DNA from 2 places in the Megasphaera sp. ASD88 genome. Region 2 is predicted to be linked to the other one. Evidence: riboswitches for the same ligand, from Rfam matches in the RefSeq annotation. Region 2 holds a riboswitch; the other holds the start of a gene.

The links. A riboswitch is a leader RNA that binds a small molecule or an ion and turns the genes downstream of it on or off. The one in region 2 is predicted to bind FMN.
Region 1: another riboswitch for FMN. It lies ahead of CJ260_RS03430 (bifunctional 3,4-dihydroxy-2-butanone-4-phosphate synthase/GTP cyclohydrolase II); the one in region 2 lies ahead of CJ260_RS06785 (FGGY-family carbohydrate kinase).

Annotation. Positions count from the first base shown of each region.
Region 1 is NZ_NQXW01000003.1:99,880-105,185, reverse strand. Features, by position in the region: gene CJ260_RS03445 (S1 domain-containing RNA-binding protein) at 8-442, opposite strand; gene CJ260_RS03440 (septum formation initiator family protein) at 566-892, opposite strand; partial or broken gene CJ260_RS03435 (FAD-binding oxidoreductase) at 1,057-2,459, shown strand; FMN riboswitch at 2,534-2,665, shown strand; gene CJ260_RS03430 (bifunctional 3,4-dihydroxy-2-butanone-4-phosphate synthase/GTP cyclohydrolase II) at 2,763-3,980, shown strand; gene CJ260_RS03425 (Crp/Fnr family transcriptional regulator) at 4,060-4,647, opposite strand; gene CJ260_RS03420 (ATP-binding protein) at 4,855-5,306, shown strand, end outside.
Region 2 is NZ_NQXW01000010.1:6,381-11,686, forward strand. Features, by position in the region: gene CJ260_RS06780 (3-hydroxybutyryl-CoA dehydrogenase) at 133-993, opposite strand; gene CJ260_RS06785 (FGGY-family carbohydrate kinase) at 1,272-2,813, opposite strand; FMN riboswitch at 2,913-3,049, opposite strand; gene CJ260_RS06790 (LysR family transcriptional regulator) at 3,179-4,078, opposite strand; gene CJ260_RS06795 (nucleoid-associated protein) at 4,232-5,233, opposite strand; gene CJ260_RS06800 (metallophosphoesterase) at 5,257-5,306, opposite strand, start outside.

The sequences.
Region 1 (5,306 bases), on a different contig from region 2:
TACGAAATCAATCGGCACGGCGAGCGCCGCGGCCGCCGCGTTTTGATTCGGTATTGCGTTTCAAATCCATCTGGCGTTCGTCACTTTCCTTCAGGAATTTACTAAGCCGGTCCTCGAAAGACAACGATGTAGAAGAGCGGCGATTCGAGTCAAAATTGTTGTGCTGGCGGAATTCATGTCTTGGACGGAACTCTTTCTTTTCCGGAGCCGGCTGGGTCTGTTTAATAGACAGGCCGATTTTTCCCTTATCGTCGACAGACAAAACTTTGACGTTTACTTTGTCCTGAACTTTCAAGAAATCGTGCACATCTTTTACATACTCATTAGCAACTTCAGAAATGTGGACCAAGCCCACCTTCTTGTCAGGAAGCTCTACAAAAGCGCCAAATTTTGTAATCCCTGTCACGGTGCCTTCCAATACACTGCCTACTTCGATTGTCATGTTACCTTATATTCCTCCTTGTATGCTTCAGCTTTGCTGATAACACGTATAACGCTATTATACTCATAAACGGCAAAAAATTCAATCGCAAAATAATGTAAATTCCCAAGGCAAAGCGCGTCGTCAGCGCCTGTAGGGGATTTCTCCCGGCTCGGCCAGTCCGAACTGTTCCCGCGCCTGTTTTTCCACGGCGTCAGGGGACAGCAGCTGTTCTTTTCTGTCCTTCAGCCGCTGGTTTTCTTCCGTCAAGGCCTGCTCCTGCTGCAGCGTCCGCTCCATATCCTCATGAATCTGCCACATCTGATACATGCGCAGGCACAGGAAGACCCCGCCGACCAGCAGTATGAGAAGGACGATGCCCTTGTACAGCGTCATCCCCTTCTTTTTTTTCGTACGCCGCCGGCGCACCGTCCTGGTACGTCGGAGCCGTCCATCCCGTTTTTCCGTCATGATTCCGCTCCTTTAACGTAAGCGCTGCAATGCGCATGCTATAAGTATACCTTCATTTTCACGTAAGATAAAGTTTTTTCTCGATTTAATACGGCCCACTTTCGCAAATGCCGCTGATATTATATAATAGAACGTAAACTATGAAGAAACAGAGGTCTTTGCTCATGAGATATGCACCGATTACTCCTGAAATTTTAAAAAAACTGGAAGCTGTCGCCGGCCCTAAAAACGTCGTGACAGATCCGGATAAAATGCAGCCCTATTCCCACGACGAAGTGACCGACCCGGCGTACCACCACATGCCCGAAGCCGTCGTCTTTGCCGAAACGGCCGAGCAGGTCGCCGCCGTCGTCCAGCTGGCCAACGCCTATCATTTTCCCGTCGTGCCCCGCGGGCCGGCACAGGCCTGGCCTGCGGCGCCGTGCCCATTTACGGTGGCGTCGTCCTGTCCCTGGAAAAGATGAACCGCATTCTGGAAATTAACGAAGACGCCTTATATGCCGTCGTAGAGCCGGGCGTCCGCACGTCGGACCTGCAGGACGCAGCCGAAGCCAAGGGTCTGTTCTACGCCGGCGACCCCTGCAGCGGCGACTCCTGCTTTATCGGCGGCAATATCGCCACCAACGCCGGAGGCAACCGGGCCGTCAAATACGGTACGACGCGCCATCAGGTATACGACGTGGAAATCGTCAATCCGACGGGCCGCATCGTCCAGCTCGGCGCACGCCTGCAGAAGCAATCGACAGGCTACTGCCTCGAGCAGCTGGTCATTGGCTCGGAAGGCACGCTGGGCATCATCACCAAGGCGACAGTCAAGCTCCTGCCGAAGCCAAAATACGCCCTCGATCTGCTGGCTGTTTTCGATTCGCCGGAACAAGCCATCGGCACCGTCGGAGCCATTTTAAAGCAAGGCATCGTCCCGACCTGCGTCGAATACATGGACAATATTACGATCCGATCGGTAGAAAAATATCTCCATGAAAAGCTGCAGGGCAGTGATTCGGGAAATTACCTCATCGTCGAAGTCGAAGGCATCAATGACGACGACCTGGACGACAAGGCCGTCGCCTTAGACGAGCTCTGCACGCAGCACGGCGCGTCGTCGGTCCTCGTCGCCGACCACAATAAAATCTGGCAGGCCCGCAAGGCCTTTGCCGAGGCAGTCCGCGCCGAAAGTCTCATCGTCAGCAAAGAAGACGTCGTCGTCCCCGTCGACCAGGAACCGCTCCTGCTGGCGGAAATTCTCCGCCTGGCCGGCAAATACGGCCTGATCACCCGCATTGCCAGCCACGCCGGCGACGGCAACATCCATCTCAACATCTTAAAGCCCGACGATACGCCCTACGAAGACTGGGCCCGCCGGGTCGAACAAAACCAGCAGGAGCTGTACGCCTTCATCTACGCCCACGGCGGCCGCTTATCGGGCGAGCACGGCATCGGCTTTAAGCGCAAGCACTTGATGGAAGAATTTACCAATCCCGACGAGCTGGCCATGATGAAAGCCATCAAAAAGGCCCTGGACCCCAACAATATCCTCAATCCGGGCAAAATATTCGACATGGAATAGGCCTGTCCCAGCCCGGCCGGCTGCGGCGGCTCTTGCCAAGGATAGCCATTCTGTGTATAATGATTCATGTAGTCATATATCTTCAGGGCAGGGTGAAATTCCCGATCGGCGGTATAGTCCGCGAACGCTACGGCGTAGGAGCCATGTGCTCGTGATTTGGTGCGATTCCAAAACCGACAGTATAGTCTGGATGGAAGAAGATACGATGGAGCTGCCGCCGCGCAGCTTGTGTTGTGTTGACCAAAAAGCCCTGACGCTGCTGGACAGACCGTCAGGGCTTTATCATATTCAGGAGGTTTTATTGTGGCAAAGGAAAACAGAAAATTCAATACCGTAGAAGAAGCAATCGAAGAATTGCAAGCCGGGCACATCATCATCGTCACCGACGACCCGGATAGAGAAAATGAAGGCGACTTTATCTGCGCCGCCCAGTACTGCACGACAGAAAACATGAACTTTATGGCAACGCACGGCAAGGGCCTCATCTGCATGCCCATGAGCATCGAATACGCCCGCAAGCTCGGTTTGCCGCCGATGGTAAGCGACAATACGGACAATCACGAAACGGCCTTCACCGTCTCCATCGACCATGTCGATACGACGACGGGCATTTCCGCCGTAGAACGGGCTCTGACGGCCCGCAAATGCACGGAAGAAACGGCCCGTCCCGAAGACTTCCGCCGTCCCGGCCATAACTTCCCCTTAATCGCCAAGCGCGGCGGAGTCCTGGCCCGCAACGGCCATACGGAAGCGACGGTCGACCTCATGCGCCTCGCCGGCCTGAAGCAAGTCGGCCTGTGCTGCGAAATCATGGCCGACGACGGCACGATGATGCAGACGCCGCAGCTGTGGGAATTGGCCGACAAGTACAATTTAAAATTCATCACTATTCACGACCTGCAGAACTACTGCCGCCGTCACGACAAGCACGTCGTCCGCGAAGCCGTCGCTAAGATGCCGACGAAATTCGGCGAATTCAAAATTTACGGCTACGTCAACGACCTGACGGGCGAACACCACGTCGCCCTCGTCAAAGGCGACATCGGCGACGGTAAAAACCTGCTCTGCCGCGTCCACTCCGAATGCCTGACCGGCGACGTATTCGGCTCGTGCCGCTGCGACTGCGGCGAACAGCTGGCCGCTGCCATGACCCAGATCAACGCCGAAGGCCGGGGCATTCTCCTCTACATGCGCCAGGAAGGCCGGGGCATCGGCCTCATCAACAAGCTGAAGGCCTACGTCCTTCAGGAACAGGGCTATGACACCGTAGAAGCCAATGAAAAGCTGGGCTTTGCGCCAGACCTGCGCGAATATTGGATCGGCGCTCAGATTCTGCAGGATTTGGGAGCCAAAGAACTGCGCCTGCTGACGAACAACCCGGAAAAAATCTACGGCCTTGAAGGCTTCGGCGTAGAAATCGTAGAACGCGTGCCGATTGAAATGAAACCCCAGGAATTCGACGAATTCTATTTGGAAACGAAAAAGCATAAGATGGGACATATTCTTCCCCACCTGCGCTGATACAGCGTAATTATCTAAGAAAAAGAGCAGCATGCAGATTCTGAATAACCATTAGAAGTCTGCTGCTGCTCTTTTTGGCTTATACCTGCGGTTCTTTCAAAATAAACTTATCTTTGTAATAGTCAATCAGCCCATCTTTTTTCATCCGGCTCAGCTCTGCCGACATGGCGCTCCGGTCGACAGAGAGAAAATCGGCCAGCTGCTGTCGGTTAAAGGGCAGTGTAAACGACGAAGATTCCTGCCGCAGCGCTTCTTCCGACAAATAGAACATGAGCTTCTGCCGCGTCGACCGTTGTGACATATACCGTATTTTCTGCGTAAGCTGCATATTGCGCCGTGCCATGATAGCCAGAAGATTCAAAGCCACACGTTCCTGCGCTTTCGTTAAGACCTGGCCGGCATGAATAATGCTGTTTACGTTGATGAACATAACTTCCGTATCGTCTAAGGCGGCAACATCTACTGTCGACTTTACATCAGGAAGACACGCAAAGGCTTCGCCAAATAAACTGCCGGGGCGAACTTGGGACAAGATGTTGCGGTTGCCCCAGTAATCTTCCTGCAGGATGTGCACCGTGCCGGATAAGACAATGCCGATTTGCTCAATTGTATCTCCTGCATAGAAAATAAAATTCCCTTTTTTGTATTTCTTTTTATATATGTCCATCGCATCCAGTAGTTTGCCAATATCTTCTGTCCCGATGTGAGCAAACAACTCAGAATGTTGAATGACTGGTAAAAAATATTGCAATTTCATTCACCTCGTTGCAAAAACAACAGATTTTTCCTGCCCTGTATAGTATACTTTCACCATAAGGCAGCACACTACATGCCCATGCTATTTACGTATATAAAACCACTGGAGGAATACATTATGATTAGAAGAATTATTCAAATTGATGAAGAAAAATGCAATGGCTGCGGTGCCTGCGCAGCAGCCTGCCACGAAGGGGCCATCGCCATGGTAGACGGAAAAGCCCGCCTCATGCGCGACGATTACTGTGACGGACTAGGCGACTGCCTGCCCCACTGCCCGACGAACGCCATTACCTTTGTAGAGCGCGAAGCCGCTCCCTATGACGAAGCCGCCGTAAAGGCTAATATGAAAGCCAATGGTCTGAAACATACTGGCGGATGTCCCGGCAGCCAGTCCCGCGTACTTTCTCACGGCTGCCCCGGACAGGCAGCCATGTCTCTTCAGACGGCTGCAGCCGAACTTCCCAACACGCCGGCAGTCGCACAATCGCAGCTGCGCCAATGGCCCGTACAAATCAAACTCGTGCCGGTCAAAGCAGACTATTTCGACGGAGCCCATCTGCTCATCGC
Region 2 (5,306 bases):
TCCCAAAATAATATATTCACACGTAGGACGTGCAAACAAGGGGCGTGAATACTCACGCCCACTGCCTGACAAATATAAATCGCTTGAGTTTACATTGCTTGCTTATAGAGTTGTGTTTGTACTGCTCGCCTATTATTTCGTGTAGTCGTAGAAGCCTTTGCCCGTCTTGCGGCCGAGGTAACCAGCGTTGACGTACGTTTTGAGGAGCGGGCACGGACGATATTTCGGATCGCCGAAGCCTTCATAGAGAACTTCCATGATGTGAAGGACAACGTCGTTGCCGATCAAGTCGCTCAAAGCCAAGGGGCCCATCGGATGGTTGAAGCCCAGTTTGCATACGGAGTCGATATCTTCTTTGGATGCTACGCCTTCCATCAAAGCCTGGATAGCTTCGTTGATCATGGGGATAACGACGCGGTTGCCTACGAAGCCCGGGAAGTCTGCAACTTTAACCGGGGATTTGCCGATTTCTTCGGATACTTCTTTGATTTTTGCGAACGTATCTTCAGAAGTAGCGATGCCGTTGATGAGTTCGATCAATTTCATGACCGGAGCCGGGTTGAAGAAGTGCATGCCGATAACTTTGTCCGGACGTTTTGTAGCTGCGCCGATCTGCGTGATGGACAAAGAGGACGTGTTGCTGGCCAGGATCGTGTGTTCCGGGCAGAGTTCGTCTAATTCTTTGAAGATAGCCGATTTGATTTTCAGATCTTCGATAGCAGCTTCAACAACGAGGTCGATGTCTTTCATGTTGTCGGCCGTGCGGGTAACGAAACCGGAAATGCGGCCCATTACGGCGTCTTTTTCTTCCTGCGTCATTTTTTCCTTGCTGACCAATTTCGTTAAGGCTTTATCAATTTTAGCTTTGCCGCCGGCGATGAATTCGTCTTTAATATCATTCAAAACGACTTCGCAACCGTTAACAGCAAATACCTGAGCGATACCGGAACCCATGGTGCCTGCGCCAATAACCATTACCTTTTTACAAAACATGTTAAACTCCTCCTTATTTCGCGTGATTTTTTTCACGATTCTCTTTCGAAAACTCACGCGCGATATTAAAATAAGTTTCACTGCTTACACTCATAGTATATCACGTTTTCCAAAAAAATCTACCGAAAAAACGCGATTTTTCCAAAAAACTGCATATTATGTATACGTTTTTTTAATACATAAACCATGTCCAATACTTTTATTTCATCATTCGATACCAAAAGCGCCGTTTACTACGTTATATTATGAACGTTGGTCATACCAGATTATGTAATTTTTCACAATTCATTTTTTTGCCCTTCGCCGACGTTTAAGGCCTGCAAGATACGGCGTCTTTGTTCGTATTGCCGCCGGTACATGGCCGTGTTGTCCTTGTTCGGCCCAAAGGTCTTGTGGACAGCGAGCTGCCGCTGGAGGGCCTGCTTGAGGTCGGCAATGTCGCCGGCTCCATAGGCCGCTACAATGCAGTTCGTCGGCACGGCGCCGCCGGCGACGCGCAGCGTTGATACCTGCGTGTCCAGCATGTCAGCCTTGATCTGGTTCCACAAATCGTCGCGGCTGCCCCCTTCCGTAATGGTCAGCGTCGTCAAGTCGATGCCTGCCGCCCGGTACCGGTCGGTGACCTCCATGTAATCGTAGCCGATGCCTTCGAGGACGCAGCGCCACATCGCCCCCTGGTCCGAGTCGAGGGTCAGGCCCGTGAAGGTACCGCGCACATGGGGGAAATCGCCGTTGCCGCCCGTCAGGTAGGGAATGAACATCGCCCCGTCGCAGCCCGCTGGATGGCGTTCCGCTAACTTATCCAGCTCGGCGTAGTATTCGTCGTCTTCGCGGCGGCAGACAGAGTCCTTAAACCAGCGCAGGGCCAGGCCGCCGGTCCGCACCATGCCCCAATAGAAATACGTCCCCGGCAAGGTGCCCGAATTGAAGATGAGGCCGCTTCCCGGTACGGACAATTCGGGGATGATGCCGTCCGTAGCGGCGCAGAACATAGCGCACGTGCCGGCTACGTCGACGGCCTTGCCCGCTTCCAGAATGCCGCTGCCCATCATGGATTCCATCGTATCGCCGGCGCCGGCGCAGATGGGAATGCCGGCGGGAAAGCCCGTTTCCAGGGCGTCGGCTTCGCAGAGACGGCCAATAATGTCCCAGGGCTTGACGATGCGCGGCATGTATTTCTTGTCGATGCCCAGGATGCGCAGCTGCTCATCGGACCACTCCTTGGTCACGACGTTGTAACCCAGGCCCCAGCCGGACATAGCGCCCCAGTCGATAAAGGCGTCTTCTCCCTGCAATCCGGCCAGATGCATGAGGACGTACGGGCAGTTGTGGACGAACTTGACGCCCTTTTCCTTAAAGGCCGGAATATGCTTCATGAACCAGCGGGCAAACATGGCCGGGAACATGACGTTCGGCTCGGCGTTGCCCGTTTCGGCCGCCCAGATATCCAGCTTCAAGGCCTTCAGCCCTTCTACGTCGTCGGCCGTGCGGCTGTCCAGATAATTGACGTACGGCGTCACGGCGTTTCCTTCGGCGTCGATGCCGGCGATGCCGCAGATGATGCCGTCGCCCATGATAGCCCGCACCGCCGCCGGGGAAATCCCCTTTTCTTCCAGCTGGCGGCTGCACGACGCCATGCACTGCTTGATGAGGCGGTAATATTCATCTACGTCCATCTGCACCCAGCCGGGATGAGGATAATACAGCGTCGTCTTAGCCGTATCCATAGCTACGCATTCCATGTCCTCGCTGTACACGGCGACCTTTACGCTCTGCGTCCCGGCGTCAAATCCCAAATAATATTTCTTTTCCATATCCATTACCTGCCCTTCTATCTTGCGGCAAATCAAAAAAAGGCCGGAATACATCCAGCCTTTTCGCACTTGAGAACGGCACGGCAAACACACCTGTGCCACGCCCGAAGTCTTTTCTCATCCAGACTATACTGTCGGTCCCGGAATTTCGCCGGGTCAGCTCCCTCAGGAGGTTGCGGACTATCACCGCCGGTCAGGACTCTGAAAGGATTTCCCTTTCTCACCTTGCCTCAAAGACTAAATATATTAATGTAAATATATTATGTATTTTTTACATATATATCATACTACGATGGAATGGAAAAAACAAGTAAGACGACGGCAAAAGCAAAGCCCGCCCGGTGAAACGCCTTTGTCCAGACGCCGGTGCCCTATTCACCGCGCTGCGCTCCATAGTGCTCCTGCAGATATACTTCCGTAAACTCGATGAACCGTTCCAGCAGCGGCGACAAGAACTGGTTCTTTTTCCAGACCATGTAGCTGCCGTTTTCGATGAACGGCTTCATAGGGCGCATGCACAAGCCCGGCAAGACCGTGTCGAAGTCCAGCCCCAAGGCCAGGCCGACGCCGTTGTCCGTCAGGACCATCTTGTTGTATGCCGACAGATTCATGTACACGGCCAGGCGCACGTCGGACTGCCATCGCCCCAGCCAGGCTTCGACCTGATTTTTTACGGACAAGCGGGCCGGCATGATGAGGCGCTGCCCGGCCAGATCCTGCGGCTCGACGGCCTCCTTCGCCGCCATGGGATGATCCTGCCGCATCAGCACGGTCCAGCGGTCCTTGAGAGGCATGCGCAGGTAGCTGTACTTGCTCACGTCTACGGGCTCAATGAGTAGTCCGAAATCGAGGGTTCCCTGCTCGATGCGCTCCTTCACGTCGTCGGCAATGCCCGTATACAAGGTAAACTGCACCTCTCCATAGGCCTGCTGAAAGGCCGCCATGACCTTGGCCATAGGCTCCAGATTCTTCGTCTCGCCGCAGCCGATGGCGATTTCGCCGGAAATGACCTCGTCCTGCCGCGACACTTCCTTCGCCGTCTTTTCGGCCAGGTCGACGAGCTCCTGGGCCCGGCGGCGCAGTATCATGCCCTCCTCAGTCAGTATGATGCTGTGCTTGCTGCGCTTGAACAGGGACACGCCGAACTCTTCCTCCATCTGCATGAGCTGGCGCGACAAGGTAGGCTGCGTGATGTGCAGCATCTTGGCCGCCTTCGTAATATTCTCTTCTCTGGCAACGACTAAAAAATACTTCAGCACGCGCAGTTCCATGTCCCATTCCCCTTTCGGCAAACATCCCTCGAACCTTGAAGGCCATTCTTAAAATATATACGTAATCGTATCATTTTTCCCCATAAAATTCAATCTTGGAGCTGCTGCAAGGAAAAAGGGCCTTCTCCTCTGCGGGAAAAAGCCCTCTCTCGTTTATTTATTGATGATCTTTCCGATATTCTTCAATTCGATGGAAATGGTGCCGTCGGGATTATTGATAAACTGGATATAGTCCGTGTTTTCGATGTATTCCGACGGGAAAATGATTTCAATGCCCGTGTCGGTCTTGATCTTGTGGCTGCGGCCGGCCCGTTCGGCAAAGGCCTTGGCGATAGGCACGTCGGCAGGCAGCTTGGCCTCCTCCAGCTGTGCGGCAAATTCATTCCGCATAGCCTGCGAACCGGCGAACACCTCGGCCCCCAGATCCTGCGGCGAAAAGGCTTCGGCCGTCTCGGCGTTTTCGACGAGGTAATTCTTGGCCTTCGATAAGACCTCCACCGTATTTCCGCCGTGATCCTCAGCGACCTTGGCGGCAATCTTGCTGACCAGCTTGACGGCATCCCTGGCCGAAATGACTGACGTGCACTGCAGGAGCCGTTCCGGCAGGATATAGACGTCTTCCCCGTCCATCTGCCGCTTCTTGTCGACAAAGCGGATGGAGAAATCGCCGCAGTGTATGAGGGCGTAGGCCTCTATCTTCTGAGACGCGCCGGGCAGGATAGCGTAATGCTTGATAAGCTTGTTGTACACCGCCCCGTCGTCGTCCAATATCTGATGGGTGTAGGCCGTCTTGTTGTCCAGCAGGAGCACGCCGATGCAGCGCACGTCGGCGTCGTCATTGAAATCGACGACGAGGACGTCCAGCGACGACGGCCCGTCACAGTGCGACAAGATGTCGTAGAGCTGCCGCGCCGTCTGCGCGGCGAACTCGTCGAAGCTGATTTCTCCACCGATGAGCTGCTGCAGCAGGGCCTGATAATTACTCGTCGCGTAAAATACGCCCGTCTGCTGGCCTGCGTCCTGCAGGATGCGGTTCATGCGCTTGTCCACGTATTCGTACACGACGTCGCTGCTGAAATCGAGGTCCTTCTGCGACAAGATGCACATGTTCGTATTGAAATCCAATATATGTAAAATCGCTTTTTGTATCATCATACGTATCTGTTGTTTCCTCCTGTTTATCCTTTATGCAGGGTAAAGACCGTCGCCTCGCGGGAGCAGAATACCC